Regions from separate parts of the Rhizobium sp. UGM030330-04 genome, predicted to be linked through region 2. Evidence: predicted binding sites of a transcription regulator. Region 2 holds the regulator's gene; the other holds the start of a gene.
What was found. Region 2 encodes LexA, which represses DNA repair genes until DNA is damaged. Its sites were predicted from a motif close to TGTTCNNNNTGTGTTCNG; they were not measured.
Positions count from the first base shown of each region.

Region 1: the regulator LexA is predicted to act here: its motif matches at 4,116-4,133, upstream of N434_RS17080 (ATP-dependent helicase).

Region 1 covers NZ_QKML01000011.1:4,457-20,392, reverse strand. The annotation lists gene N434_RS17105 (ABC transporter permease) at 1-572, shown strand, start outside; gene N434_RS17100 (ABC transporter permease) at 569-1,468, shown strand; gene N434_RS17095 (ABC transporter ATP-binding protein) at 1,455-2,300, shown strand; gene N434_RS17090 (ABC transporter ATP-binding protein) at 2,297-3,034, shown strand; gene N434_RS17085 (carboxylesterase family protein) at 3,135-3,872, opposite strand; gene N434_RS17080 (ATP-dependent helicase) at 4,262-6,328, shown strand; gene N434_RS17075 (TonB-dependent siderophore receptor) at 6,377-8,548, opposite strand; gene N434_RS17070 (ABC transporter ATP-binding protein) at 8,819-9,643, shown strand; gene N434_RS17065 (FecCD family ABC transporter permease) at 9,640-10,683, shown strand; gene N434_RS17060 (FecCD family ABC transporter permease) at 10,680-11,720, shown strand; gene N434_RS17055 (ABC transporter substrate-binding protein) at 11,728-12,690, shown strand; gene N434_RS17050 (MurR/RpiR family transcriptional regulator) at 12,789-13,685, shown strand; gene N434_RS17045 (hypothetical protein) at 13,692-15,044, opposite strand; gene N434_RS17040 (NAD-dependent epimerase/dehydratase family protein) at 15,142-15,936, opposite strand, start outside.
Region 2 covers NZ_QKML01000012.1:79,142-95,077, forward strand. The annotation lists gene eno (phosphopyruvate hydratase) at 1-1,202, opposite strand, end outside; gene kdsA (3-deoxy-8-phosphooctulonate synthase) at 1,339-2,184, opposite strand; gene N434_RS18440 (VOC family protein) at 2,184-3,065, opposite strand; gene lexA (transcriptional repressor LexA) at 3,278-4,000, shown strand; gene N434_RS18450 (glutathione S-transferase family protein) at 4,422-5,099, shown strand; gene N434_RS18455 (ComEC/Rec2 family competence protein) at 5,119-7,554, opposite strand; gene gltA (citrate synthase) at 7,862-9,151, shown strand; gene N434_RS18465 (amino acid ABC transporter ATP-binding protein) at 9,228-9,962, opposite strand; gene N434_RS18470 (amino acid ABC transporter permease) at 9,940-10,599, opposite strand; gene N434_RS18475 (amino acid ABC transporter permease) at 10,596-11,267, opposite strand; gene N434_RS18480 (transporter substrate-binding domain-containing protein) at 11,350-12,135, opposite strand; gene N434_RS18485 (GntR family transcriptional regulator) at 12,142-12,852, opposite strand; gene lpxB (lipid-A-disaccharide synthase) at 13,061-14,233, opposite strand; gene N434_RS18495 (LpxI family protein) at 14,230-15,111, opposite strand; gene lpxA (acyl-ACP--UDP-N-acetylglucosamine O-acyltransferase) at 15,115-15,930, opposite strand; gene fabZ (3-hydroxyacyl-ACP dehydratase FabZ) at 15,927-15,936, opposite strand, start outside.

The sequences.
Region 1 (15,936 bases), on a different contig from region 2:
TCGTCGGCCTTGTGATTTTTTACGCCAGTTTCAATCTCGTCGGAGGACCCGGCCGTGTCGATGTTTTCTACGAAGGGCTCGTAGAGCCGAAGACAGGATTGATGCTGGTCGACAGCCTTCTTGCGGGCGAGACCGAAATCTTCTGGAACGCGCTCTCGCACATCATCCTGCCGGCCATCATCCTTGCCTATATGGCCATGGCCTATATCACCCGCATGACACGCGCCTTCACCCTTGAACAGCTCAGCCAGGACTACGTGATCGCCGCGCGCGCGAAGGGTGTCAGCCCGGCGCGCACGATAACCCGGCATGTATTGCCCAACATCGCCGTGCAGCTCATCACCGTTCTGGCCATCTCCTATGGCAACCTGCTGGAAGGCGCCGTGGTCACCGAGATCGTGTTTTCCTGGCCGGGTATCGGCCAATATATGACGAACGCGCTGCTTATCGGCGACATGAATGCCATCCTTGCCGCCACCATCGTCATCGGCTTCATCTTCATGCTGCTCAATTTCCTCGCCGATCTGGCCTATACCACGCTCGATCCTCGCACACGGGAGGTCGCACGATGACCGATATCACGCATGACAATGCCGCTCGCGGCCGCAGCGCCCTGTCGCGCATATCGACCACCACGGCACGGACACTGCGAAAGCTCGGCGACGAACCGCTTGGAATGTTCGGATTTGCCATTCTCGCCATCCTGGTTCTGGTGGCTATTTTCGCACCTCTCATCGCCCCCTTCGACCCCGCCCAACAGGCTCTCGAAAACGCGCTTCAGCCTCCCAGCTGGGCTCATCTGGCCGGCACGGACGAATTCGGCCGGGATATTTTCAGCCGGCTGGTTTATGGCACCCGCATCACCATCCAGACGGTGCTGTCGGTCTCGGTCATTGTCGGTCCCATCGGCCTTGCCATTGGCGTCATGGCCGGTTTCTTCGGCGGGCGAACCGATGCCATCCTGATGCGTGCGACCGATATCGTCCTGTCCTTTCCCTCGCTCGTACTGGCATTGGCCTTCGCGGCCGCCATGGGCGCCGGTCTCGGCACGGCAATCATCGCCATCTCATTGACGGCCTGGCCGCCCATTGCGCGTCTTGCCCGCGCGGAGGCCCTTGTCGTGCGTAATACCGATTACGTTGCCGCCGCACGCCTTTACGGGGCATCGCCATTGCGCATCCTGTTCCTGTATATCGCGCCGATGTGCATTCCCTCGGTTATCGTCCGGCTGACGCTGAACATGGCCGGCATCATCCTGACAGCCGCGTCGCTCGGCTTCCTTGGTCTCGGGGCGCAGCCGCCATTGCCGGAATGGGGAGCGATGATCTCCAGCGGCCGCAAATTCATGCTCGATTACTGGTGGGTCGCCGTCATGCCCGGCATCGCCATCCTGCTGACGAGCCTTGCCTTCAACATCGCCGGCGATACGCTGCGCGACCTCTTGGATCCGCGCCATGCCCGCTCCTGACAGTTCCCCCATTCTTTCGGTTCGCGACCTCAATGTCCGCTTCGGCCGCAACACCATTCCGGCTGTCTCCAACGTCAATTTCGACGTCGGCCGGGAAAGGGTCGGCATCGTCGGTGAATCCGGCTCCGGAAAATCCACCACCGGCCGGGCCGCCATGCGGCTCCTGCCGAAAAGCGCCACGGTGACGGCGGAGCGGATGGATTTCCTGTCCGAACCGTTGCTCGACAAATCCGAACGGCAGATGGGCGCGATCCGCGGCAGCGAGATGGCGCTGATCATGCAGGACCCGCGTTATTCGCTGAACCCGGTGCTGCCGATCGGAAAACAGGTGGCGGAGGCGGCCGAACTGCATCTGGCACTGACCGGCAAGGCGGCCAGAGGCGCCGCACGCGACATGTTGCTGCGCGTCCGCATCAATGATCCCGACCGCGTGATGGGGCTCTATCCTCACCAGATTTCAGGCGGCATGGGACAGCGTGTGATGATTGCGATGATGCTGCTCGCAAAGCCGAAGCTCGTTATCGCCGACGAACCGACATCCGCGCTCGACGTCAGCGTCCGCAAGGATGTCCTGCTGCTGCTGGACGAGATGGTGCGGGAGAATAATTCCGGCCTGATCCTCATCAGCCATGATATCCGCATGGTCGCAGCCTTCTGCGAGCGCGTGCTGGTCATGTATGGCGGGCGCGTCGTGGAAACGCTGACGAAGCTCGAGGATGCGCAACACCCCTATACGCGCGGCCTGATCGCGGCGATGCCCGATCCCCGCAATCCGGTGCGGCGTCTCAAGGTGCTGGATCGTCAGGCAATCGATGCGGAGATGATGCGATGATCACGGTAGACAAGCTCGACGTCGTCTACGGCGCAAAGGAAAACCGCAATCACGTCGTGCGCGGCGTCAGCCTGCGGGTCAATAAAGGCGAGACGCTCGGCATTGTCGGCGAGAGCGGTTGTGGCAAGTCGACCTTGCTGCGGTCGCTGGCGGGGCTGGAGGCCGGTTGGACCGGCTCGATCAGCTTTGACGGCAAACCGGTCGGCAAGGTGCGCAACCGCGAGGAACTGAAGCTGGCGCAAATGGTGTTTCAGGACCCTTACGGCTCCCTGCATCCGCGCCACCGCATCGGCCGGGCGCTTGCCGAACCGATCCGCGCCATGGGACTTGGCGACGGCTGGTCGAAAGTCGCCTCTGCCCTGCAACAGGTCGGCTTGCCGGCACATTTCGCCGAGCGCTTCCCGCATGAACTGTCCGGCGGCCAGCGCCAGCGCGTGGCAATCGCCCGCGCCCTGATCCTCGAGCCGCCGATCCTGCTGCTCGACGAGCCGACATCGGCGCTCGACGTCTCCATTCAGGCGGAAATCCTGAACCTGCTTGCGGACCAGCGTGACGAACGCAACCTGACCTTCGTTCTCGTCAGCCACGACCTCGCGGTGATCGCCCATATGTGCGATCGTGTGCTGGTCATGCAAAACGGCGTTTTTGTCGATGAACTGACCAAGGCCGATCTTGAGGCGGGCATTACCCATGCGGCCTATTCAGGCGAACTGTTCGAAAGCAGCTTTCTGTAAGGCCCCGTCGACAACCAGTCATTCAGGCTGAACCGCCGCCGCCCGGCTGTAACGCCGGGCGGCGCTGCGCATAGCCGATGCGGCGGCGATCCGTTCGGCTTCAGGGAGACGAAGGCATCTTGCCGGGCGTCAGCTTCTGCTCAAGCAGCCACGCCCACATGGCCTCGTCCTTCAGCACTTTCGCCTCGACAGCTTCGTGATCCGTATCCTCGAACACCGTAAGCCGTACATTGCGCTTCAGTTCCTGAAGGCGCTGCACAAGGGCCACCGTGTCGGAAAGCGGTATCACCGCATCATTGGTGCCATGAAAGGCCCAGAAAGCCGTCTTCTCATTGGTGCGGTTGAGGTAATGCCGGATGCCGCCGCCGGCGATCGGCACGACGGCCGCGAAGGTGTCCGGAAATTGCTCGGCCATAGACCACGCGCCAAACCCGCCCCGGCTGTAGCCGATCAGGTAGATGCGGCTGCGGTCCACCCGATGATCAGCCACCACGGACTGCAGAGCGGCCGCGACGCGCTCGATCGGATAGAGCAGTTCCTCGCTCGGGTTTTGCGGCGAAAACACCAGAAAAGGAAAATCACGCCCCTCTTCGACCATTTTCGGCAGGCCGCTCCTCCGCAGCTTTTCAATGTCACTGCCGCCCTGATCACCCCCATGCAGCCAGACGACGAGGGGATAGGTTTTATCCGAACCGGAATAGTCCTTTGGTGTATAGAGCAGGTAGTTGATATCCGAGGCGATTGTGACGTCGGATTTCATGGCCTTCTGTTCAGCCGCCGCAAATGTCGAACTGACTAGAGCGGCAGCGGCGATCAGGCAGAATTTCAGATGTTTCATGGTGTGGTCCTCCCGACAGACAGGCCTCCTCCTGAGGCGTGGTTATTGAACTCGTGGCCGCCGGGTTGGCTCAGGGATTTTCGGAGCGATACGAAAAACACGGCGGCGGCGAGAACGAATGTTTATATATTTCAACTAAATATGAGATTTTCCTATCGAAAATCCTGTCATCGCGACAAAATCGCATCCACCCTGCCCACCGGCTGCCGGGCGGATGTTTCGGCTTCAAGGGCTGGAACAACACGTTCAGCCTTTGTTCTGGATTGCTGTTTGAGTCTTTGCTAATCATTGCGACAACAGGGCAAACATGGCGAGCGGCGGCACAGCCGGCCGGCATTTTGCCCCAAGACCTTCGTCGGACGGACAACCACATATCGGGGATTGCAGGCATGGCGGTTGCCTATCTGGAAAAGTTGAATGAACAGCAGCGCAAGGCGGTGGAGCACGGCGTCGGGCTGGCGGAAGGACAGACGGCCGGCCCGTTATTGATCATTGCCGGTGCCGGTTCCGGCAAGACCAATACGCTTGCCCATCGCGTCGCGCATCTGATCGTGAATGGCGCCGATCCCCGCCGCATCCTGCTGATGACGTTTTCAAGACGCGCCGCCTCAGAGATGTCGCGGCGTGTCGAGCGGATCTGCAAATATGTCATCGGCGGCAATTCGGGAGCGTTGACCGATGCGCTTTCCTGGTCCGGCACATTTCACGGCATTGGCGCGCGCCTTTTGCGCATCTATGCCGAACAGATCGGCCTCAATATCGATTTCACCATCCACGACCGCGAGGACAGCGCCGACCTGATGAATCTTGCCCGGCACGAACTCGGCTTTTCCAAGACCGAAAGCCGTTTTCCGACGAAGGGAACGTGCCTCGCGATCTATTCGCGCGCGGTGAATTCCCAGACGCCGCTGAAGGAAATCCTGCGCCAGCATTATCCATGGGTCGCCAGCTGGGAGAGTGAACTGAAAGAGCTGTTCGCAGCCTATGTCGAGGCCAAGCAGGTCCAGAACGTGCTCGATTACGACGATCTCCTGCTCTACTGGGCGCAGATGGTGAGCGACCCCGTTCTGGCGGACGATATCGGCAACCGCTTCGACCATGTGATGGTCGACGAATATCAGGACACCAACCGGCTGCAGGCCTCGGTGCTGATGGCGCTCAAACCCGGTGGCCGCGGCCTGACCGTAGTGGGTGACGATGCGCAGTCGATCTATTCGTTCCGCGCGGCGACGGTGCGAAACATCCTTGATTTTCCCGCTTCTTTCAGCCCGGCGGCCGATATCATCACGCTGGACCGCAACTATCGCTCGACGCAGCCGATCCTGGCGGCCGCCAATGGCGTCATCGATCTGGCGCGCGAACGGTTTACCAAGAACCTCTGGACCGAGCGGCAGTCGCTCGAGCGCCCCAAGCTCGTGACGGTGAAGGACGAAACCGAGCAGGCGAATTTCATCATCGACCAGATCCTTGCCAATCGCGAGACGGGCATGACACTGAAACAGCAGGCCGTGCTGTTCCGCACCTCCAGCCACAGCGGCCCGCTTGAGGTGGAACTGACCCGCCGCAACATTCCCTTCGTCAAGTTCGGCGGCCTGAAATTCCTCGACAGCGCCCATGTGAAGGACATGCTGGCCGTGCTGCGCTTCGCGCAGAACCCGCGTGACCGCGTCGCCGGTTTCCGGCTGCTGCAGATGTTGCCGGGCATAGGACCGAAGAAGGCCGGCAATATTCTCGATGCGATCGCGACAGACCCTGAGCCGCTGCTTGCCCTTGCCGAAATTCCGCCGCCACCGAAGACCGGCGACGACTGGACGGCTTTCACGCAATTGCTGATGGGGCTGCGGCAGGGGCAAAACGGCTGGCCGGGCGAGATCGGGCAGGCACGGCTGTGGTATGAGCCCCATCTTGAGCGTCTCCACGAGGATGCGGACACCCGCAAGGCGGATTTGCTGCAACTCGAGCAGATCGCCAGCGGCTACGCCTCACGCGAACGTTTTCTGACCGAACTGACGCTCGATCCGCCCGACGCCACCAGCGACCAGGCCGGCGTGCCGCTTCTCGACGAGGATTATCTCAGCCTGTCGACCATTCATTCGGCAAAGGGCCAGGAATGGCGAGCCGTCTTCATCCTGAATGTGGTGGATGGCTGCATCCCCTCCGATCTCGGGGTCGGCACCACCCAGGAGCTGGAGGAAGAGCGCCGGCTGCTTTATGTCGCCATGACGCGCGCCAGGGACAGCCTGTCGCTGATCACGCCGCAGCGCTTCTTCACCGGCGGACAGAACCAGCAGGGCGACCGGCATGTCTACGCCGCAAGAACCCGCTTCATACCGGCAACCCTGCTGCAATTTTTCGAAGCCACCACCTGGCCAGTCATCTCAGCCGCCGCCTCCGAACGCAGCGCACAGCAGATCCGCATCGATGTGGGTGCGCGGATGCGGGCGATGTGGAAATAAAAAGCGGGGTATTCACCCCGCTCTTGGCAAGGAATGTCTGCCCTGCTGTCAGAACTTCACGCTGGCCGTCAGGCTGATGTTGAAGGGTTCGCCCACAGCATTGGCATAGCTGGTGGAGCCGATCGACGAGGTATAATAGGTCTTGTCGAAGATGTTCTTCAGATTGAGCTGCAGTGTCACCGGCTTTTCCAGCTGCAGCGTATAGGTGGCGAAGGCGTCGAAGACCGCGTAACCCGGCAGATAATAGGAATTGTTGTTGATGCCGGGACGCTCACCCACCGCCCGGATGCCACCGCCTATACGCAGCGTATTGCCGCTGGGTCCGATTTCGCCGACATCATAGGCAAGGAAAAGCGAACCGGTGTGGCGGGCCACATTCGGCAGGCGCTTGCCCGCATAGGTGGGATCCTCAAGTACGAGGGCATCCGTATAGGCGTAGCTTGCGATCAGATCGAGATCGTCGGTCAGGCTGCCGGCAATATCGACCTCCACGCCGCGTGAGCGGACGAGGCCCGCGGCCTTCACCGTCGAGACACCGCCGACATCTTCCGAGTAGGCGACATTGCGCTTGCGGGCGTTGAACAGCGCGATATTGGCGTTCAGTCCGGCAAAAAGATCGAACTTGGCGCCAACCTCGTAAGAAATCCCCTCTTCCGGATCGAGCCCGCCATAATAGGCCCCGATCGAAGATTGCGGACGGAAGGTCTTGGCCACATTCGCGTAAAGCGAGGCATCCGGCGTCAGCTTGTAGACAAGGCCGGCATTGGGGATGAGTTCGCCGCCATTCTTCTCGGTATTGACGACGAAGGGACGGCCCTTGCCGGCATAGATGTCGTAATACTGGTAACGCAAGCCACCGACCGCAATCCACTGATCGCTAAGATGCAGGGCGTCCTGCATATAGATCGAGGCGGTGGAGAGCTCTTCCGTCTGGTCACTATCGACCGCCCTGACCGTGGTGCAGGCCGGCAGCTGGCCATAAACGGGATTGTTGATGTTGAAATTGGTGGAATTCGCGCATCGAAGCATGTCAGTGCGCAGGGTATCGCTGTAATCATAGGACGCGCCGAACAGCAGGTCGTTGCGTAGCCCGCCGATTTCGGCCTCACCCGTCAGATCCGCACGCACCGCATGATTATAGATGGTGGAATATTGCGTTGCATCGGCCCGTCGCGTCACCTGCCCCGTGCTGGAATTATAACCCATCACGCGCGCCTGATTGTCGGAATATTCGTTGCGGCTATAGGCGTAATTGAGCGAAAGTTTCCAATCATCGGACAATTGCCGGTCTATGGCGATGCTCGCGAGATCGGATTTGCCGTCGGTGATATTGTAGGCCTCATCCAGCCTGAGCCGTCGGCTGACATTGATGGCCCTGCCGGTCGCGGGATCGAAGATCGTACCGCGATCGAAGGGCACGCTGTAGTCCTCGTGCATGTAGGATACGGTGACATCGGTGTCCTCGCCGCTCCATTTCAGCGAGGGAGCAATCAGCCAGTTCTTCTTTTCTCCGAAATTGCGCCAGTAATCGCTGTTTTCTCCCTGGCCGATCAGGCGATAGGAAAAATCGGTTCCGGCAATCGGGCCGGTAACGTCAAAACCGCCTGATGTGCCATATTTGCCCGCGCCATAGGCGGAAAAGCGCGAATAGGCCTCTGCCGTAAACGTGTCTTCCGGCTTCTTCGTCACGACATTCACCATGCCGCCGGGATCGAGAATGCCATAGAGCGTCGAAGCCGGCCCCTTCAGCACTTCCACCCTTTCGGCCGTATCGTTGAAGGAATGCGGCAGTGCCGTCTTCAGCCCGTTGACGAGGATGGAACCGTCGCGATTATCGCCGAAACCACGGCGGATGACGGCATCCTGCGTGCCGCCCAAGGTATTCGACTGGGTGACGCCGCTGACATTGGCCAGCGCATCATCCAGCGAACGCGCCTGCTGGTCGCGCAGTACCTCGCTCGTCACCACATTGACCGATTGCGGAATATCGAGGATCGGCGTTTCGGTGCGCGTCGCCGTGCCCGTCGTCACCGGCTGATAACCGCGCGCGCCTTTCTTGACATCGGCATTGACGGTTATGGTTTCGAGTACGGTCGTCCCGTCGGCATTTTTCTTCGGCGTTCCGCTCTCCTGCGCAAAGGCAGGCAGAGCGACCCCGGCCAGAAGAAATGCCAGCAGCGCCCGCGAGCCCACCCGAATGATCATCGAACCGTCATGCATCCTGTTTGTCCCCGACTGTCCCAAATCGTCATCGCGACGATGCACCGCTCTTTCAATTGATGAATGTAGTAGTCAACTTTTATTTCCGCAGAAAGCAGGCAAATGCCACGGTTCGAAGGCGGATATTCAGGCATCGACGCTTGCAATCTGGTGCGCCGCCGCCGCTTTCCCGGCAAATCGACCCGTAAAAACCGCTTTTTCGCGGCCCATATACTTGACTACTACAGTCATCAATAATTCTGGTGGCGGTTCATTCGAACGGGGACGATCTTGAGCAGCGGCGACACATTTCCAGGTACGGACACAAGGCTCGCGGCGCAGGCCGTCGAGCTTGCCTATGGCGACCGGCCCGCGCTGACGGAGATGTCGCTCGATATCGTACCGAACCGTTTCACCGTCCTGCTCGGCCCGAACGGCTCGGGAAAATCCACGCTTCTTTCCGCACTCGCCCGCCTGCACAGGCCGACTCGTGGCCATATCCTTCTCGACGGCCGCGACATCTTCCGCCACCCGACACGGGATGTGGCAAGGCGGCTCGGCATGTTGGCGCAGCAGAACCACACACCGGAGGGGCTTTCGGTTTTCGATCTCGTCGCCCGCGGCCGCTATCCCCATCAGGGTTTTCTGAAACAATGGAGTAATGACGACGCCCGCGCGGTGGAGCAGGCATTGTTCGTGACCGGCATGTCCGAACTAGCGGAAAGACCGGTCGACAGCCTTTCCGGCGGTCAGCGGCAGCGCGCCTGGATTGCCATGGCGCTGGCGCAGCAGACGGATATCATTCTGCTGGACGAACCCACGACCTATCTGGACCTGCACCACCAGATAGAGGTGCTGGACATGCTGGCCGGTCTCGTCACGCACCATAACCGCACGATCGTGGCGGTGCTGCATGACATCAATCTTGCCCTGCAATATGCGGACCACCTGATCTTCCTGAAGGATGGCCGGCTGCGGCACCGGCTGGAGACGGCCGCAGCCTGCGATGCCGAAATCATCGCGGATGTGTTCGACATGCGTGTCACCCAGCTTACACATCCGGCAACGGCCCGGCCGGTGTTTCTTCCCCTGCCCGGGCGGACCGGCGCGGCATGATACCCGGCACCGCAAACAATACCCTGCCGACCTTGCAGATGCAGGCTTGTGGCCGTGCACTTTCGGCAGCGTTCTGCCTGCTGCTGGCGATACTGCTTCTGACACTGGCACATATTGCCACCGGCCCGCGCCCGGTCGCACCCCATGTCCTGCATGACCTGATATTTTCCTACGATGCCCGCAATTTCGACCAGCAGGTCTTGCTGCGACTGCGCCTTCCACGCCTGCTGGCGGCGCTGCAGGCCGGCGCCTGCCTTGGGGTGGCCGGGCTTCTGCTGCAGACACTGCTGCGAAACCCGCTCGGCGAACCGCATATTCTCGGCCTGAACGCCGGCGCAAGCCTTGCCGTCGTCGCAGCCACGGTCACACCGCTCGGGCTGATCGCCACGCCTGCCCTGCGGCCATTGCTGGCGGCCACGGGAGCGGGCGTCAGTTTCTCCCTCGTTCTTCTCCTCGCCTCGTCCGGACGACAGGGACTAACACCCGCAAAACTCATCTTTTGCGGCATAGCGCTTTCCACGCTTGCGGGAACGCTGACCTCCGCCATTCTCATACTCAATGAAGAAACATTGCAGCAGATGCGCTTCTGGCTGGTGGGCGACACGGCCGGTGTTTCGATGACAATAGTAGCGGCGGCCCTGCCTGCAGCCGGCATCGCACTTATCCTTGCCATTGCCGTGGCTCCGCGGCTCGATCTCCTGACGCTCGGCGATAGCGCCGCTGCGGCCCTGGGCGTATCCGTCCGCGCAACCCGGTTACTGGCGCTCGCCTCCATCTCGCTGTTTTGCGGCGCGGCCATCGCCACCGTCGGTCCGATCGGTTTTGTCGGGCTTGTGGTGCCGCCGCTCGTCGCGCGTCTCAGGATCGGGCGGCTTCTGCTGGCCATTCCACTTGCGGCGCTCGGCGGCGCGGCCCTGCTGATCGCCGCCGACCTTGCCGCCCGGCTGATCCTCCTGCCGAAGGAACTGCCGACGGGTGCGATGACCGGCCTTGTCGGCGCACCGATCTTTCTCTGGCTGGTGCGCAGGGTGCTGAAATGAACCGTTATCAGGTCGTCCGACTGGGGTGCTTTTCCGTCCGCTTCATGCCTTCGCGGCTCACCATTCTGCTCGCACTTTTCCTCTGCCTGACGCTTGTCGCCCTGTGGTCGCTCACCGCCGGCAGCCAGCATATCCCCGCCTCGGCCCTGTGGTCGCTTGTGATCGCAACCAACACCGATCCCGTCATGACCGACGCAGCCGTGGTTCTCGACTTCCGGCTGTCGCGACTGGCGCTTGCGATGGTGGCCGGCGCCATGCTCGGCATTGCCGGCGTCATCATGCAGGCCACGACCCGTAACGGTCTTGCCGATCCCGGCCTGCTCGGCGTGCGAGAAGGCGCATCGCTTGCCGTGCTAGGCTGCGCGTTCCTGCTGCCCGCCCTGCCGGTGGTGTTGCGCCCCGCTGCTGGCATCGCAGGGGGGATGGCGAGTGCCGCGTTCATTTTCAGCCTTTCCGGCCCGACCTCGCGCCTGCGCTTCGTGCTGACCGGCATCGGATTTTCATGGTTCTTGTCAGCTTTGCTGCTTATCCTTATGGCATCGCTTGATATTCGCAACCTGCAGACAGCGATGATCTGGATGGCGGGAAACCTGCAGGGGGCAAACTGGACCGCGGTTCGGATTCTGGGCGCTATCCTCATTCTCGCCATTGGCCTCCTGCTTCTGGTCGCCCGCAGTGCCGATGCACAGGCACTCGGCGACAATGCCGCAGCCGCACTTGGTGTCTTGACACGCCCGCTTTCCGCGCTGCAGGTCACGCTTGCGGTCGCCCTCACGGCGTCCTGTGTTTCCTTCACCGGCAGTATCGGCTTTGTTGGCCTGCTTGGCCCGCATATCACCCGGCTTTTATTGCCTGGCAGCTCCTATGCCGGACTGGTCCTCGGGGCGGGACTGACGGGCGCAACGCTGGTGGCATCCGCTGACACCCTTGCCCGCACCGCCTTTTCACCGCTGGAGCTGCCGACCGGCATCGTTCTTTCCGCCATCGGCGCACCCACCCTTCTCGCCCTCCTCTGGTTTCACCGGCATCGCCTATAGGTCTTCCATGCGCAAACCACTTCTCGTCCTTCTTTCAGTCGCCGGGCTATTTACCGCCGCAACCATGGTCCGTGCAGACGAAATCACCCGGACTTTTACCGACGATCTCGGCCGTAATGTTTCCATTCCCGCAAAACCGAAACGCATCGTGACCTTGCACGATATCGACCTCACCATACCGCTGATCGAACTTGGCGTGATGCCGGTGGGCAGCCACGGCCGCATGGGTGCGAACGGCAAACCCTATCTACGCTCCAGCGCGATCCTGACAGGGATCGACTTCGACAATAGCGACATCGCCTATATCGGCTCCATCAATGCCGATCTGGAAGCGATCGTCGCCCTCAAGCCCGACCTGATCCTCACCGAACCCGACCGCCCGACCGCCATCGAAAAACTGGAACGGATCGCCCCCACCGTCGCCATCGACAATACCAGGGATGGTGCGCCGCATATCTACAAAGTGCTTGCCGAACTGACCGGCACGGAACAGCGCCTCGCCATTCTGGACCGGCGCTACCGGGCGCAGATCGAGGCGCTGAAGGCTTCGGTCGATACAGGCACCATCACGGTTTCGGTGTTCCAGCCACTCAACGGCAAGATCAGCGTCTACCACACCTATCGGGCGCTGGGGCGCGTGCTGCGCGATGCGGGTTTCCGTTTCCCGGCCATCATCGACGACATACCGCAAGGCGATCGCATCGAAATCAGCGCCGAGCGGCTGCCGGAACTCGATGCCGATATCATCTTCGATCCCTATCGTTCCGATACAGGCGCTTCGCCGCAGACGGAAATCGACATGATGGAAGCCGTGATGCCCGGCTTCTGCAGTTTCCTCAAGGCCTGCCGCGAAGGCCGTTACATTCTCCTGCCACGCGAGGAAGCAATTTCCAATTCCTATGCCGCGCTCAGCCTCATGATCTCCGCCGTCCAGTCACATTTGACCGCGCGGCCAGCAACAAGAGATTAAAGGAACAGGACCGACGCCAACAAAAGCGCTTGCCTCCAGGCTTCGCACACTGCTAATCCGAGAAGAAGAGTATGAAACTCACCTTCACGGAAATACCCATGGCGGCTGGCGAAACGCAGACTTCAAGGCTTCGGCGCATCGACCGGTTCGGCGATCAATTGCGCAAGCGCCGTGATCGCCTGTCACCCGGCCTGCTTGCCGTTGCCGAATATATTGATGGCCATCGCCATGCAGTCCTCGGTAAATCGGCGCTGGAAATCGGTTTCGAGACCAATACGTCAGATGCGACCGTCATCCGCGCCATCCAGGCACTCGGTTTTCAGGGGCTGGTCGATCTGAAGGAGACGCTGGAAGCCTATCTCGGCGTGACGGACTCGCCTGTGGAAAAAATGGCGGCCACGACCAAATCGATGTCCGGCAATTCGGATGCCGCCATCGACTTCGTTCTTGAAAACCAGAAAAACACACTGGAAATGCTCGCCAACGCGGAAAACCGAGAAGCCATGGCCGCCGCCGTGCGGCTTCTTTCGCAAGCCCGCGGCATCGGCGTACTCGGCATCGGCGCCTCCGGCATCATCGCCACCTATGCGGCGAGGTTGTTCCAGCGCTCGGGCGTCCGCTCCTATGCGCTCAATGCGACAGGCATCACGCTCGCCGAACAGCTGCTCGATCTTGAAAACGGTCACGTCCTCATCATGCTGCTGCACGGCCGCGCCCACCGCGAAGCCCAGACCGCCATCGCCGAGGCAGGCCGTCTCGACATCCCCATCATCATGCTGCTTGGCCAGGAAGACAGCGTTCTCAAGAAACACGCCACCGCCTGCCTCTTCCTGCCCCGCGCCAAAAACGAGGGCGTGGCACTGCACGCCCCTTCCCTGATCGCGATGGAAACCCTCGCACTCGCCCTCTCCGGCGCCCGACCGGACCGGAGCCTGGAAACCTTGGAGCGGCTGGTGGAGCTGAGAACGTCGATCAGGCCGCATAAGCGGGTGTAACCAGCCTTACACCTTGACTATTTCTATGTCGTAGAGCGTAAAGGATGAGGGCCCGTCAATGAAAACACGCGTTTCAAAAGCCTCCCCATTCTCCATTTCCGCATAAACCGCGTATTTGACGATTGATATAATATCATTCGTTCCCATTATCTGGGCGCTCGCCAGTTGTTCGGCATGACCGGGAATGCAACGGCAAAAATCCGCCTGACCGCAAACAACATCAACATCTGACGAACATCTATATCTTATTTTTATCTCGTAGTGCCCCGTCTCCAAGGGAAGATAAGGCCCGAAGCAAATATAACCCTTTTGCTGCCTCGCCTCCCTTCCACCGTAAGGAACGATGTTTGTCTCAACAGCAGACTGCAAATCGCAAGCAAACATTCTCCTGACCGTTGTTGGAGCGCCATAATCCATTTCAATTTGGGCGGTAGGCGCATGACCGGAACTGCCGGAAAATTTCACGGGAATAATTGTCTCGATAAATTTCTGCGCGTAGAACCAGTCTCTTTCAGAGGCGCAAATTGACAAGTACAATTGACTATCGGGCCCTTCAAACAAGGACGTGGGGTCAATAATACCATAGCCCCTCCGAACAAGAGGCACGAAACCCTCTTCCTGAGAGACCTTCAGTTCGCTACGGTCACTCAGAGACCAGAAAAATGGATAGTGTTGATATGGCGCTATCGTTGAGTGACCAAATCCTACGATGTAATCTCCAAACCGCAAGGCATTGGATCCACCTCTGTGGACCGCGAACCCGTCATGTCGAGCTCTGGCGTTCCAGGGAATGTCCTTGTAACAAACGACACTCCCCTCCCCCGTATCGGGATCGATGTCCAAGGTCACCAGGGGATCAAAGCCATGGACCACGCCTATAGTTTTGCCGTTGCAATAAGGTGCCCAATTTTTCCCGTAATTGAAGAACGGAGTAGTGATATTGACGGGTTTCAGATCACTTCGAGAAACGCTGTACAGATAGTACTCTCTCTCTGATTTCAGAGAGCCCCGGTAGAGAATGATCAGATCCCCGTTAAAAACGAGAACACGTGGATCGTTGCCGGAACCAACAACCCAAGTCTCTATCTGGGTCAACCCACCCTCGTCTTCCTCCCAGCATGTTAAAACTATGTCACTGACATAGCTTGACGTGTCTTCCGGCCATTTATCAGGATCGAAAATTACGTGCCGCCGGTGCGCAGACCAATACTTTCCGCACCAGAAGGCAAATGAGAAAAAGCAGTCAATAATTCCACCCGTCTTGACTTCGCTACATCTTTCAAAACCAGATTGCGTGCGATTGAATCTCAAGACGTTTCCCCCATTTTTGACCGAAATCTGGTCATCCTGCCAAGCCAAGCTCGATGTCGTTGACGATGGAGGATCGGCAAATCGCTTAGCGGCCTCCCCTCTTCGGGGAGGCCGCGCGCCATTGCATAACTAGTTAGTCTTCGCTTCAGCTATTCTTGCGAATTTGCTGCTCGATCCAAGCATAGGTTTTTTCAAGACCAGCGGTCAGCCCGGCCGTGGGCCGCCATCCCAGTTTTTCCTGAATCAAACGGTTGTCGGAATTTCTCCCACGCACGCCTGTCGGGCCTGCAATGTGATTTTTGTGCAGCTTCTTTCCTGCGATATCACTCACGATGTCGACCAACTGATTGATCGTCACCATCTCATCGGAGCCAATGTTTACCGGCCCTTCAAACGATGGGGAACGCGTGAGTCGAACCGTACCCTCAACGCATTCATCAATATAGAGGAACGAGCGCGTCTGGTTACCATCTCCCCATATCTCGATTTCACCGTTGTTGGCGGCGAGTGCCACCTTACGGCAGACTGCCGCGGGAGCCTTTTCTTTTCCGCCCTGCCACGTCCCCTCGGGGCCAAAAATATTATGATATCTAGCCACCCGGTTCGCCATGCCGTAGTTGCGGTTATAAGCGAGATACAAACGCTCCGAGAACAGCTTTTCCCAACCATATTCAGAGTCAGGCGCTGCGGGATAAGCCGACTCTTCACTGCAATTCGGATTATCTGGGTCTTCCTGATTATACGCTGGATACATGCAGGCGGACGACGAATAGAAAACCTTTTTGATATTACGTTTTCTGGCAACGTCAGCGATATTGAGGTTAATCGTCGCGGAGTTATGCATTATGTCGGCGTCGTGTTCGCCGGTAAAAATATAACCGGCACCGCCCATATCCGCTGCGAGCTGATAAACCTCGTCAAAGCGCCTGTCGACAATCGA
Region 2 (15,936 bases):
TTGTATTTCGCGAGCCGGTCGGAACGGGCGAGCGAACCGGTCTTGATCTGACCGCAGTTCGTGGCAACCGCGAGGTCGGCGATGGTGGAATCTTCCGTTTCGCCCGAACGGTGCGACATGACGGCGGTGTAGCCGGCCTTGTGCGCCGTTTCGACTGCGTCCAGCGTTTCAGAAAGCGAACCGATCTGGTTGACCTTGACGAGGATGGAGTTTGCGACACCCATCTTGATACCATCGCGAAGGCGAGCGGAGTTGGTGACGAAGAGGTCGTCGCCGACCAGCTGGCACTTATTGCCGATCAGATCGGTGAGCGCCTTCCAGCCGTCCCAGTCGTCTTCAGCCATGCCGTCTTCGATGGAGATGATCGGGTACTTGGCAACGAGCTCCGCGAGGTATTCAGCCATTGCGCCGGATTCCAGCGTACGGCCTTCACCTTCGAGAACGTATTTGCCGTTCTTGAAGAATTCGGTCGATGCACAGTCGAGGCCGACATACATGTCCTCGCCCGGACGATAGCCAGCCTTTTCGATCGACTTCATGATGAAATCGAGCGCTGCCGGCGCGCTTTCGAGACCCGGTGCGAAACCGCCCTCATCACCGACATTGGTGTTGTGGCCCTGAGCGGACAGTTCTTTCTTCAGCGTATGGAACACTTCAGAACCCATGCGCACGGCTTCGCGGATGTTCTCCGCGCCGACCGGCAGGATCATGAATTCCTGAAAGTCGATCGGGTTGTCGGCATGGGCGCCGCCATTGATGATGTTCATCATCGGAACCGGCAGCAGATGCGCGTTCGGGCCGCCGACATAACGGTAAAGCGGCAGGCCGGAAGCTTCAGCCGCAGCCTTGGCGACGGCAAGCGATACACCGAGAATGGCGTTGGCGCCAATACGCGACTTGTTCGGCGTACCGTCAAGCGCGATCATCGTCTGGTCGATCTGGATCTGGTTCTCGGCATCGAAACCGCCGATGGCGTCGAAGATTTCCGTATTGACGGCTTCGACTGCCTTTTCCACGCCCTTGCCGAGATAACGCTTGCCGCCATCGCGCAGCTCAACCGCTTCATGCGCACCGGTGGAGGCGCCCGAAGGAACGGCGGCGCGGCCCATGGAGCCGTCTTCGAGATAAACATCGACTTCAACGGTCGGGTTGCCGCGGCTGTCGAGGATTTCGCGCGCGATGATATCGGTAATGGCAGTCATGGTCTCTCCCTTGGGAATGGAACAGATATTTTCCGTCGCCTGTCTTAGACGATGGCGAAGAAATTACAATGACGGCGGGCGGCAGAAACGGAGCGCCCGCCATTTAAAATCGATTGGCACGAACCGCGCCGGTTCTTCAGGCTTTGGTGATGGTGTCGAAGGCCAGGAGCTTTTCGAGCAGTTTCGGCATGTCCTTCAGGTGAACCATGTTGGGACCGTCGGAAGGCGCATTGTCCGGGTCCTCATGGGTCTCGATGAAGAGGCCGGCCACGCCGACGGCCACGGCCGCGCGCGCCAGCGTCTCGACGAATTCGCGCTGGCCACCGGTGGAACCGCCCTGCCCGCCCGGCTGCTGCACGGAATGGGTGGCGTCGAAGACAACGGGCGCACCCAGCGAGGCCATGATCGGCAGCGAGCGCATGTCGGAGACCAGCGTATTATAACCGAAGGAGGCGCCGCGCTCGCACAGAAGCACATTCGGATTACCGCTGTCGTTCAGCTTGGCCAGAACATTCTTCATGTCCCAGGGGGCCAGAAACTGACCCTTCTTGACATTGATGACGCGGCCGGTTTTCGCGGCGGCAACGAGAAGATCGGTCTGACGGCTGAGAAAGGCCGGGATCTGCAGCACATCCACCACTTCGGAAACGATGGCGCATTGCTCTTCGGTGTGAATGTCGGTCAGGACAGGAAAACCGAACTCCTTCTTGAGATCGGCGAAGACCTGCATGGCGTTCTCAAGGCCGATGCCGCGCTTGCCGGAAAGCGAGGTACGGTTCGCCTTGTCGAAGGAGGATTTATAGACAAGCCCGATTCCAAGTTTGTCACAAAGCTCCTTCAGGACGCCGGCGATCATGAATGCATGTTCGCGGCTTTCCATCTGGCACGGGCCGGCAATCAGCGAAAAGCGCTCGCTGTTGGAGAAAGAAACTTTGCTGGCGCCGTCGCCGGCGGTGACTTTGAGATTGTTCGTAACGCTCATTATTTTTCCTCGAAGGCGAAGGCAACGCCCTGGCCGGGTGCTGCGGGCACCACCAGACGGCCGCCCGTTTCCATGCAGAACACGCCATTAGCAGCAAGCGCCGCCGCTGTCACGGCAAGATCGCCGACGGAAAGGACGATGCCCGCGCCGCGCAGTCCAGCATCACCCTGCCCGGCAACATTCAGCGCATATCCATTGAAGACTGGCTTCTCAGTCAATCTTATGCACGCATTGCCGGTTGCGAAAACCACATCACCGTCCGGTGATATTTTGCCGCCGCAGCCAAAAACCGTCTCTATCAGGCGTGCGGCATTCGGATCATCACCGACAAACAAGACGATCTCGCTGAGACCGGACACACCATTGGCATGGCGCTCCAGCGCCGAGCGGTCGCCCGGCAAGGCCTGCAGCCGCTGGCAGCTGAACAGGAAGAAATCCTCAGCGGAACCGCTCGCAGCAAAAGCCAGCCGGAAGGCTGCCTCGCTCTGCGAACCGTCCGGCATTTTGACCGGACGCGAAAATTCAAAGACATTACCGGCCGTCAGGCCGGAGGCCACGAATCGGTCGTGATCCCCAAGGGCGTCTTCGGTTGCAGCGACGAGAGCGGAAAAACCCTCCCCTCCGACGTGTTTCCGAAAGGCATGATCCCGCCCGGTGAAGACATCTCCTCTGCCAATCGAGGCGTTATATTTAGCCGGGTCAGCAATTGCGAGCGGCTCCAGATAGGTGCCGTCGGAGAAAAAAACACAGGCATTGTGTGTGCCGAACGGATGGAGAGCCGCCGGCGCGACCGTAAACCCAAGGTTTGCAAGGCGATTGGCGGCGACGTCGAGACGCTCGACGGGCAGTACGAGATGGTCGACGCGATAGGGTTTCGTCATTTTCCTGCTTCCTGCTGTCGGGTCCGGCAAGGCGACACCGGAACAGTCCCAGCGGCAGAAAAGCACAATTGCGTGCTTTCAGGCAAATCATCAAAACAACAGATGGCAGCTTCACGAAATTTTAGGGGATTGCGGAACACATATGGAACATATAGTGTTCGTTCTGTATTTGTTTCGCGATCTCCACTACGATTCTCAAGGGTGTTTTCCTCATGCTCACGCGCAAACAGCAGGAATTGCTTCTCTTCATTCATGAACGAATGAAAGAGTCCGGCGTGCCGCCCTCCTTCGATGAAATGAAGGACGCACTCGATCTTGCCTCCAAATCCGGCATCCACCGGCTGATCACCGCCCTCGAAGAGCGCGGATTCATTCGCCGGCTACCGAATAGGGCGCGAGCGCTGGAAGTGATCAAGTTGCCTGAGGCCTATACGCCGGGTGCGCGGCCGCAGCGCGGCTTTTCACCGAGCGTCATCGAAGGCAGTCTCGGCAAGCCAAAAGCGCCGGAACCGGCCCCTGCCCCCAAGGCGCCCGCCAACGATCTCGGCGGCGCCGTTACCGTGCCGGTCATGGGCCGTATTGCCGCCGGCGTTCCGATTTCCGCCATCCAGAACAATACCCATGATGTGGCCGTACCGGTGGACATGCTGGGCTCGGGCGAACATTACGCTCTCGAGGTCAAGGGCGATTCGATGATCGAGGCCGGCATTTTCGATGGTGACACCGTCATCATCCGCAATGGCAATACCGCCAGCCCCGGCGATATTGTCGTGGCGCTGGTGGATGACGAGGAAGCGACGCTGAAGCGCTTCCGCCGCAAGGGCGCCTCCATCGCGCTGGAAGCGGCCAATCCTGCCTATGAGACCCGCATATTCGGGCCGGACCGGGTGAAAATTCAGGGCAAACTGGTCGGACTGATCCGCCGTTACCATTGATCCGTACAGGCCGCCATCTTCTCGGGGCGAACATCGCCCTGGTGAAGAGACATCCATTGAGGATGGCGGCAATTTCGCTCGTTGGCTGACTATGCGGAAACCGGGCTGACACATTCATCCCGGGAGCAGTTTCATTCCGTACCGCTGAGCATCGGTTGCGGTCTTCATATGATATTGCGGCTTCGATTTTAGCCCGGCCTGTTGCGTTCCGTGCGTCATCCGCATGGAATTTCGGTAACGCTGCGAGGTATCCGGCCTGCGTGATGGGCTTGACGCCCATCCGTCACTTGAATGCTGACATTGATCGTTGAGCAGCCCGCCGCCACTCATCAAAGGCGTTTATGGGTGCCATGGATTATTTTCGATATTCCGCAGCGCTCCGACAGGTATAGAAATGCGCGTCATATCCGGGAGACAAGCCATGTATGATCTTTATATCGCCAACAAGAACTATTCCTCATGGTCGCTGCGGCCGTGGGTCCTGATGCGCACGCTCGGTATCGCCTTCGATGAGAAACTCGTTCCGTTCGGCGAAGGCGTCGCCTTTTCCAACTTTTCGCCGACGGGCAAGGTGCCCTGCCTTGTCGACGAGGGAGTGACGATATGGGAATCGCTGTCGATCGCCGAATATCTGGCGGAAAGACATCAGGGTATCTGGGCGAGCGACAAGCAGGCCCGGGCATGGTCGCGTTCGGCTGCGAGCGAAATGCATGCCGGCTTTTCCTCGCTGCGCAATCTCTATCCGATGTCGGTCGGCATTCGGGTCAAGCCGAAAGGCGGCGATGCCGGGCTTGCGGCCGATATCAAGCGCATCGATACGCTGTGGAGCGAAGGGCTGACAAAATTCGGCGGCCCCTACCTTGCCGGTCAGAAATTCACGGCGGTGGACGCTTTCTTTTGCCCTGTCGCATTCCGTTTCCAGACCTACGGTGCCGATCTTTCACCGGGCGCGAAAACCTATTGCGACCGGCTGCTCGCCCTGCCCGCCATGCGCGAATGGTATGAGGCCGGATTGAAGGAAATCTGGCGCGATACGGCGCATGAAGAGGAGATCGGCGGTATTGGCGAGTTGACTGCCGATCTTCGCCTGAAGGCCTGAGGACCTGTGCTGGCGATGGTCACTGCGACGTCGCCAGCAACTGCCGGACCTTTTCGGGTACATCGTGCTCGAAACGGCCGCTCTTCCAGTCATAATAGCGGTGTTCGCTCCACGGCCTGTCCGCCCCTGCGATGGCTGCGCGCAGCCTTCCGACCACCGCGGACTGCTCGCTGCCCGCAAAGTTCATTTCCACCGAACCGATACGCCGCAGAATATCACGGTTGAGCAGCAACGCTCCCGAGCGGCACTGCGAAAACGAGGTTCTGCGGGAAACAACGACTATATCGGCGATGTCGCAGGCTTTTCCGGCAAACCGGCCGTCCTCAAGAACGACGATCCATTCGCCGCTGCCCGCCCGCGCCACGCACCATATGCCTCTCATGCAGGTGAAGACACCCGGCTCGGCATCTTTCAGGGCCGCCGTCATCTGCCGTGCAACGGTGCTCAGCTCCTGCGAGGTCAGTTTCGGCCTTGCAGCGAAAGCCACACGGGTCGGTGCCGTCCCGGTTTTGACGATGGCCGGCGGCACGGGCTGTTCCGGTAAGAGCAATGCTCTTTGCCACTGGCCATAAACGAAACCCTGCGGCCGTGTCTTTGTTGTATAGACCTTGCCATCCTCCAGCAGCGCGACCAGTTCACCGTCCTCGTGAATGAGCAGGTCCGGCGCATCGCGATAGGCCATGGTCGCCGATAGCCCGAAAGCGACGAGCAGAACCGGGATGCCAAGCAGGGCCAGCCGGCTGCGCAGCAATGTCAGCAGCAGGAAACCGGAGGAAGCAAGACCGATGAACCAGCCATGCGGCCGACCTGTCGCAGCGCTGCCACCCCAGGACGCGACCTCCCCCGCAACCTCGATGACAAGCGCCATGCCATATCCCATAACCTTCAGGAACGGGGCATCGAGCCCGAAAGGCATCAGCAGCATGGCGACGAGACCGAAAGGCATGACGACCAGCGACATCAGCGGCATGGCGGCCAGATTGGCGAACAGTCCATAGGTGGTGACACGGTGGAAATGTTCGGCCGAATAGATCGCTGTCGAAAGCCCGCCAATCAGCGATGTGACGATGACGCCACCGATGATGGCCCCTGCCGTTTCCCCTGCCCTCATCCATGCCGGTCTGCGACCGATCGACAGCCGCTCGTGATCGCTGCGCCGGAGGCTCCACCAGGCATAGGCGGATACCAGCGCGATGGTCGCGGCAAAGGACATCTGAAAACTCGGCCCCATGATTTCCGAAGGTGAAAGCGCAAGAATGACCAAGGCGGAAAGCGCGACATTCCGGAGGCTGAGCGAGGGTTGATCGAAAAGGACAGCGATCAGCATCACCGACATCATCAGCCAGGCGCGTTCGGCAGAGACGGCAAAACCGGAAATCAGATAATAGGCGAGCGTCATCAGGAGAGCGGCGAAAGCCGAAATCTTCTTCACGGGCCAGCGCTGCGCAAAGGCGGGAAACAGGCTGAAACCCAGCCGAAGGCCGACGAAGAAGATGCCGGCGGCCAGCGCCATGTTGAGCCCGGATATGGCGACGATATGCGCAAGGCCGGAAAGCCTCAGCGCTTCCATGGTTCCGGCCGATATGGCCTGTCTCTCATCGGTGACTATGGAGGCGGCAAAAGCGCCGGCATCGCCGCCAATCGTGCCGCGGATGCGTTCGGCAATGGCGCTGCGAAGGCCATAAAGGCGCATATCGGCCCATTCGAGCAAACCTGTCGCAGCCGCAACATCACTTTTCGGTGACATTATCATCCGGGGCGGCTTGTAGAAAAATCCCGTCGCGCCCACGCCTTTGAAGTAGGAGGCGAAAGCGAAATCATTCAGCCCCGGCAGGGCCGGACCGGAGGGCGGCGAAAGCCGCGCCTTGCCGCGAATGGTGGCGCCAAGTGCGACCGGCTCACCGCCGCCGCGCGCAAGCAGCGATACCCTTTCCGGCGGGCGTGACAGTTTCGGCGCCTCCGTCGCGACAAGTCTCACCATATATCGCCAGTCGCCACGCGCATCGACCTCCCGGCGTGTCACCGTGCCGGTGATGGTGGTGGTAACGGGTGTATCCAGCACCACGGTGCCGGCACGCCTCGTTTCGAGATCGGCCAGAAGCATGCCGAGCAACAGAAAAGCGACGATGCTGCAACTCGCCGCCGACAGGCCGGTATCGTATCGACGAAAAAGTGCCAGACCGGCGGCAAGCAGGAATGCGATTGCCAGAACGGACGAAGATGGCGTGACATCCAGAGAAAACCACAGGATCGCGCCACAGCCGATCATGACGGGAATGAACAGGAAACCATGGCCGAATGCCCGCTCCTCGGCGAGACAGGCGGCGAGTTTTTCGACGATGGCGGCCTTCAGCCCGCGCCGGGAAACAGGAGCCGGCAGATCGTAGGCAGCGACATCGCCGGTGCGACAAACGGGAAACAGGATTTCATGCGTGCCGGGCAAGGTGCCCCGCATCGTTTCGGCATATCCGAAATGCTGTTTTTCCCCTTGATCAAGCAATCCGCGCTGCGCCCCTGCCGCACCGGAAACAGGTTTGCAGGCAGGCGCGGAGGATTGCAATCCCTTCCTTTAACGGTGCGTTGACCGAGATTGAATTGCCGTGGCCGATAAAGCCGCGGGCAGCGTAATTGCGTTTGCCGCAATGCACAATTTGACCTTCGAATAGCTTGGCATCGGCGCAAGGATCATATAGCTAATCGGTAGACGCTTAACCGCGGGGCGTGTCTCAACGCCCCCACCCGCATGTTTTCGGAGGATCAGTATGACGGAAAAAAGCGCTACAGTGACACTTGGCGATAAACAGGTCGAACTCCCGGTCAGGGAAGGCACGATCGGGCCGAGCGTCGTCGATATCGGCACGCTGTACAAACACACGGGCTCCTTCACCTACGACCCGGGTTTCACGTCGACGGCCTCCTGCGAATCCAAGATCACCTATATTGACGGTGACGAAGGCGTTCTTTTGCATCGCGGCTTCCCGATCGAGCAGCTTGCCGAACAGGGCGACTTCCTTGAAACCTGCTACCTGCTGCTTTACGGCGAACTGCCGACGGCCGCGCAGAAGAAGGATTTCGACACCCGCGTCACGCGCCACACCATGGTGCATGAGCAGATGAGCCGCTTCTTCACCGGCTATCGCCGCGATGCGCATCCGATGGCCGTCATGTGCGGCACGGTCGGCGCTCTCTCGGCCTTCTATCACGACTCGACCGACATCACCGATCCGCACCAGCGCATGGTCGCTTCGCTGCGCATGATCGCCAAGATGCCGACGATCGCCGCCATGGCCTATAAGTACCATATCGGCCAGCCCTTCGTTTACCCGAAGAACGATCTCGATTACGCCTCCAACTTCCTGCACATGTGCTTTGCCGTGCCGTGCGAGGAATACAAGGTCGATCCGGTTCTGGCCCGCGCCATGGACCGCATCTTCATCCTGCATGCCGATCACGAGCAGAACGCCTCCACCTCCACGGTGCGTCTTGCCGGCTCCTCGGGTGCGAACCCGTTCGCCTGTATCGCGGCTGGCATCGCCTGCCTCTGGGGCCCGGCTCACGGCGGTGCCAACGAAGCGGCGCTCAACATGCTCAACGAAATCGGCACGGTTGACCGCATTCCGGAATATATCGCCCGCGCCAAGGACAAGAACGACCCGTTCCGCCTGATGGGCTTTGGCCACCGCGTCTACAAGAACTACGACCCGCGCGCCAAGATCATGCAGAAGACGATGTACGAAGTGCTGGAAGCCACCGGCAACTCCGACGATCCGATCATGCAGGTCGCGCTGGAACTGGAAAAGATCGCCCTTTCCGACCCCTACTTCGTCGAGAAGAAGCTTTACCCGAATGTCGACTTCTATTCGGGCATCACGCTGAAGGCGCTCGGCTTCCCCACGACCATGTTCACCGTTCTCTTCGCTCTCGCCCGCACCGTCGGCTGGATCGCCCAGTGGAACGAAATGATCGAAGATCCGCAGCAGCGCATCGGCCGTCCGCGCCAGCTCTACACGGGCGCCGGCAAGCGCGACTACGTTCCGGTTTCCAAGCGCTAAGCCGCGAAACCCTCTAAGATCAAAGGCCGGCAGGTTTTCACCCGCCGGCCTTTTTTGTTGAACATCCGAATGGTTCTCAGTGGCGCGCCGCAACGCCCAGGAACTGCTTGAGTTCGGGTGTTGCGGGATTGGAGAATACCTCTTCCGGCGGTCCGATTTCATGCACCCTGCCCTCGTGCATGAAGACGACGCGAGAGCAGACGTCGCGCGCAAATTTCATTTCATGCGTCACCATCAGGAGCGTCATGCCCTCGGCGGCGAGTTCGCGCACCACGGCCAGCACTTCCGCAACCAGTTCGGGATCGAGCGCCGAGGTGATTTCGTCGCAGAGCAGCGCGATCGGCTGCATGGCGAGCGCGCGGGCAATGGCGACGCGCTGCTGCTGGCCGCCCGACAATTCATCGGGATAGGCATCGAATTTATGCGCCAGCCCGACCCGTTCCAGCATCTTGCGGGCAACGGCTTCCGCTTCCGGTTTCGGCGTCTTCTTCACCACGGTCTGCGACAGCATGACGTTGCCGCCGACGGTCTGGTGCGGGAAGAGGTTGAACTGCTGGAAGATCATGCCGACCTTCAGTCGCAGGGCTTTCAGATGCAGATCGTCTTCGAGAAGCTGCGCGCCGGCGACCGATATGGAACCGGCCGAAATCGTCTCCAGCCCGTTGATGCAGCGAAGCAAGGTCGACTTGCCCGATCCGCTCTTGCCGATGATGGCGATGACCTCACCAGGCTCCACATCGAGATTAATGCCCTTCAGAACCTCGTTACTGCCATAGCTTTTACGGACTTCAGTGATTTCGATGAGCGACATTGAGCTTCCTTTCGAGGATCTGGCTGCTCTTCGACAGAGGCCAGCACAGCGCGAAATAGATGAGGGCGACGAGGCCATAAACGGTGAAGGGCTGGAAGGTGGCGTTGGTGACCACCGTGCCGGCCTTGGACAGTTCCACGAAACCGATGATCGAAGTCACGGCCGTTCCCTTGATGACCTGCACGAAGAAACCGACGGTCGGCGGAATGGCGACCCGCATGGCCTGCGGCAGGATGACATAACGCATCTGCTGCAGGCGGCCCATGGCAAGGCTTGCCGATGCCTCCCATTGGCCTTTCGCGACGGATTCGACGCAGCCGCGCCAGATTTCAGTCAGGAAGGCTGCCGCCCACAATATCAGCGTCAGGCCCGCAGCCAGCCAGGCCGGCACGTCGATGCCCAACAGGCCAAGGCCGAAAAAGGCGATGAAGAGCTGCATCAAAAGCGGCGTGCCCTGAAAAAGCTCGACATAATAACGCGCGAAAGCCCGCATCGATTTTTTCCGGGAAATGCGCATGAACAGCAGAAGCAGCGCCACCATGCCGCCGCCCGCAAAGGATACGAGCGAGAGCAGCACGGTCCAGCGCGTGGCGAGCAGCAGGTTTCTGAGAATATCCCAGGTGGAGAATTCGATCATCGGACACTCCGGCGTGGAAAGATGAGATTACCGCCCATGACAAGCACCTGCCGCAGAAGAATGGCCAGCACGAGATAAATGACGGTGGAGACCATATAAGCTTCGAAGGCGCGGAAGGTGCGCGACTGGATGAAATTGGCCGCGAAGGTCAAATCCTCGGCGGCGATCTGCGAGACAACCGACGAGCCGAGCATGACGATCACCACCTGCGATGAAAGAGCGGGCCAGATGCGTTGCAGTGAAGGCACCAGCACTACATGCCGGAAGGTTTCGAAACGCGTCATGGCAAGGCTTGCCCCCGCTTCGAACTGCCCCTTCGGCGTTGCCTGAATACCGGCGCGGATGATTTCGCAGCTATAGGCGCCGAGATTGACCACCATGGCGATGTTGGCGGCGCTTAGTTCCGACAATTGCAGGCCAAGCGACGGCAGGCCGAAAAAGATAAAAAACAATTGTATGAGGAATGGCGTATTGCGAATGAGCTCCACATAGGTCGCGACCGGCGGCCGCAGCCATTTGGGCCCGAGCGCGCGCACCCAGGCGCAGACGATGCCGAGGGCGATGCCGAGAACGCCGCCGATGGCAATCAATTCCAGCGTAACGGCGATGCCTTTGGCAATCTGCGGATAATAGTCGAGAAGCCATCCAAAATCGAATGTGTATTTCACCCGATGCTTCCTTTCGGCGAGGACAAACCATGCGCCGGTCCCACCTCAAGGCGAGGCCGACGCATGCATTTTGCCGGGTTGCTCAGAGATCCTTGGGCAGGTCGGTTTTCAGCCATTTCTGCGCGATCGTGTTCAACGAACCATCGGTCTTTGCGGTGGCGATGATGGCGTTGACCTTTTCAAGCAGCGCCGGCTGTTCCTTGTTCAGGCCGATATAGCAGGGCGAATTCTTGATCAGGAACTTAAGCTCGGGACGCTTTGGCGGGTTCTTGGCGAGAATGGCGGCGGCTACGACATTGCCCGTGGCGACGGCTTCCACCTGGCCGGCGAGGAAGGCGGAGATCGTGCCGTTATTGTCCTCGTAGCGCTTGATGGTCGTATCGGCAGGCGCCACCTTCGTCAGCTCCAGATCCTCGACAGCGCCACGGGTGACACCGACGGTCTTGCCGGACAAATCTTCCGCCTTGGTGACGGCAACCGAATCCGGAGCGAACACGCCGTTGAAGAAGGGCGCATAGGCGGTGGAGAAGTCGATGACCTTTTCACGGTCCGGGTTCTTGCCGAGACTTGAAATGACGAGGTCGACCTTGTTGGTCTGCAGATAGGGAACGCGGTTGGCGCTGGTCACCGGCACGAGTTCAACCTTCACGCCGAGTTTTTCGCCGATCAGATTGGCGACGTCGATATCATAACCCTGCGGAGCCATATCCGTGCCGACGCTGCCGAAGGGCGGGAAATCCTGCGGGACGGCAACGCGGATCGTGCCACGTGAGGTGATATCACCGAGCGCATCCGCAAAGGCTGCGGGCGAAAAACCGAGCGTTGCGGAAATCGCGGCGATGGCAAGCAATGAACGTCTGGAAATCATTGGGAATTACTCCTTGGGGCTTGAGGAAAGAGGCTGAAGTGAAAGGGAATTGCGAAGCTCGTAGAGCGGATCCGGCCTGCGGGTGAGATCGAGACCGGTTTCGACTTCATCGAGATGGCGGATGGCGAGTTCGGCGGCGCCATGAAAATCGGCAGCCTTGATCGCGTCAAAGATACGGCAATGCCCATCATGCGATTGCTGCGCATGGAAATCGGACTGATAGAGCATGGAGATGAGGATGGTTCTCGCTGTCAGGTCGCGCAGCGTTTCGACGATGATGTCGTTGCCGGCGATTTCCGCGATGCGGATGTGGAAATCGCCCATCAGGCAGGTCAGGCGCTGGCGGTCGCCTTTGGCAATCGCCGCCTTCTCCTCATCGAGATGATCGGCGAGGATGGCGATGCCTTCCTGGCTGACGCCGGAAAGATTGCGCAAGAGCCCATATTCTATGATGCGACGCGCCTCATAGACCTTGATGGATTCTTCGGCGGAAGGCTCCACCACGAACCAGCCCCGGCGCGGGCTGACGGTGACGATGCCGCGCGTCTCCAGCCGCATCATCGCCTCGCGGATGCGCGTGCGCGACACACTGAAAAGGCTGGCCAGCTGGTTTTCGCTGAGGCGGGTTCCCGGGCGGATGCGCGCGGATAAAATGCCGGAGATGATGGCGTCTTCTACCGCGCTCTGGGCGCTTTCGGATGTATGGCTATCTTGCATACAAGATTGAAAGCAAGCGGTGTGCCAGACGAAAATTCCAGGGTTGCGAACCGCCCGATGGTCAGCTGCCTGCCGTTCCAACGATCAAATGCAGTAAAATCGATCCCTTGCCTGCCTGCAGGAGCGGCAGGACGGCAGCCAGCATCCTTTGCCGGCACATGGGTGTTCCGGCAGCTGAAGACGCGGCGAATGGGGTTTTCCCGAGGGGCTATTTTTTGCTTTTCAGGACGTCAAGAAGAATGGCCGCACCGGTTTCACCGGGAGGCACATCCGTCTGCAAACGCCGTTGCACCAGCGCATAACCTTCCAGCATCGCCCGGCGTTCGATGGTATCGTGAGACAGGCGCTCAGCCCAGCGCAGCATCGAACCTGCCCGTACCACCTCGTTGAAATATTCCGGGACGACGGCATAGTCGGCAATCAGGTTTGGCAATGCGCCGGTCCAGGTTTTCACCCGCTTGCTCAGCATGGTGAAAATCCAGTCGGTCTTGTAGACCGAGATCGTCGGTACGCCGGCGAGTGCGAGCTCCAGAATGACGGTTCCGGAGGCGGCGATTGCCGCATCGGCCTCCGCGAAGGCATTCCACTTGAATGCAGGGTCGGCGCCGATTTGCGGCCTGATTTCTTCCGGCCATGTTGCGGCCAGTTCGCGGATACGGTTTTCCTGGCGCGGCACAGTGGGCAGCAGGAACCGGGTGGGGCCGTTGCGTTCCACAAACGCCTTTGCCGCCTGCTGGAACGGCTCCATCAACCGCGTCGTTTCAGTGGAGCGCGATCCCGGCAGCAGAAGAATGGTCTTCGGCTGGCCATCGGCCGGAAGAGAGCGTTCCGCGCGCTTCTGCCGTACGGAGAGTACATCGGGGTCGACGCTGAGGCGATGACCGACAAAGGTCGTCGGCGGGCCGCCGAGACGGCGCATGGCTTCCGGCTCGAAGGGCAGCAGGGCCAGAACGTGATCGACATAGGACAGCATCGCGGTGGCGCGATATTCCTTCCAGGCCCAGACGCTGGGGCAGACATAATTGACAACAGGCAGATGCGGCAATTGCCGGCGGACTTTTTTCGCAACGCGATGGGTGAAATCCGGGCTGTCGATGATCAGCAGAATATCAGGCTTCGCAGCCGCGATGGCCTGAGCGGTCTGGTTGATCCGCGCAATGAGCTTCGGCAGCTTCTTCAAGACCTGCGTGAAGCCCATGATGGAGAGTTCGGAATAATCGAACAGCGACACCAGCCCCTGCGCCTCCAGCGCCTCACCGCCGACACCCACCAGCTCGATCGGACCGGCATACCGGGCCTTGAGCGCGCGGATCAGATCCGCGCCGAGAAGATCGCCGGATACCTCGCCGGCGATAACCGCCACTTTTAATGTCGCCGTCATGCGCTCATATCCCCGCCAATCATGTCTCCATCAAGTGACGTATCGATGCCGCAGACGAATATGCCCGCCTGATCGGCGGCTTTCAACATCGCGTCGCGATCGAGCACAAGCGCCCGGCCGGCTTCGACGGCAATACCCGCCAACCCGGCTTTCCGGGCGTTTTCCACGGTTTCGATGCCGATTGTCGGCAGGTCGGCGCGCACATCCTGTTGTGGTTTGCAGAGCTTGACCAGCACCCCCCTGCGACGGGGCGATATACGACCTTCAGCGCGCAGCGCCGCGACACGCGCCAGCATGGCATCCGTGCCCTCGACACCTTCAAGGGCCACGATGCGGCCACCGACAGAGACCGCCCCCTGCCCCACATCCAGCGTGCCGAGCGCAAGCGCCGCGTCGGCCGCCTTGCGTATATCGCGAAAATCCTCGTCGGTGGGTTTCTGAGTGCCCAAAACACCGGTGGTGGCGAGCAGCCCGGGTGCGATCTCGTGTGCACCGATGACCCTTGCACCAAGCGTGCCGATGATCTTGATGACCATCTGCAGAACGGTGTCGTCGCCGCCCGACAGCAGCGTGCGAACGATGGAGGGAAGTTTCAGCACGATGCCGATTGTGGGGCGAATTTCGCGCCACTCCGGCCGCCGCGCCACGCCGCCGGAAAGGACGACGCGGTCTACACGATTCTCCCGCAGCAACCGGCCAAGCCCGGCAACATCCCCGACACTGATGATGGCATTGTCGAAACCGCTCCAGTCGAAGCTGGAATCATCGCGCAGCCGCACAATGAACGGGTTTTCGCCCATCTCGCGGGCGGCGGCCGCCACATAGAGCGGCAGCTGGCCGCTGCCGGCCACAATGGCGAGACGCCCGCCGCCTGTCACGGCTCACTTGCCCCGGTTGGGCGAAGAGATCGCGCGGTCGCTATCCGCACCGATGAAATCGATGACTTCAAGCGCCTGCGGGCAATCCAGATAGTCGTTACGGTCGATGGCCGCCGCATTGCCGCGGATCGTGCCCTCAGCCTCGAAAATCGCCTTGTAGACGCGCCTGACCTTGTGGATATCGGCGCGCTCGATACCGGCGCGGGTCATGCCGACGACATTGAGGCCGCCGAGAATGCCGGGATTGCCATTCAGCATGCCATAGGGAATGACGTCATAATTGACCGCCGAAAGTCCGCCGATGAAGGCCTGGCGGCCGATACGGGTGAACTGGTGCACGGCGCAACCACCGCCCAGAATGGCGCGATCCTCAATGGTGACATGGCCCGCCAGCATCACATTGTTCGACAGGATGATGTGGCTGCCAAGACGGCAATCATGCGCCACATGCGAATTGGCAAGGAACAGATTATCGTCACCGACAATGGTCTTGCCGCTGCCATCGGAACTGCCGGCATTCATCGTCACGCCTTCGCGCATGACGCAGCGTTCACCGATCTCGAGCGTCGTTTCCGAACCGTCGTGGCGAACCGCCTGCGGCGAACCGCCGATGACCGCCATCGAATGGATGACCGAGCCGCGACCGATGACGGTCAGGCCGGAAACGACGGCATGATTGTGCAGTCGGACCTCGTCGTGCAGCGTGACTTTCGCGCCGACATAGCTCAGCGCGCCAATGACGACGTTTTCACCGATCACCGCACCGTCTTCGATGACGGCGGTCGGGTGAATTCTGGCCGAGGCGGCAATCGTGCTCATTGCTGA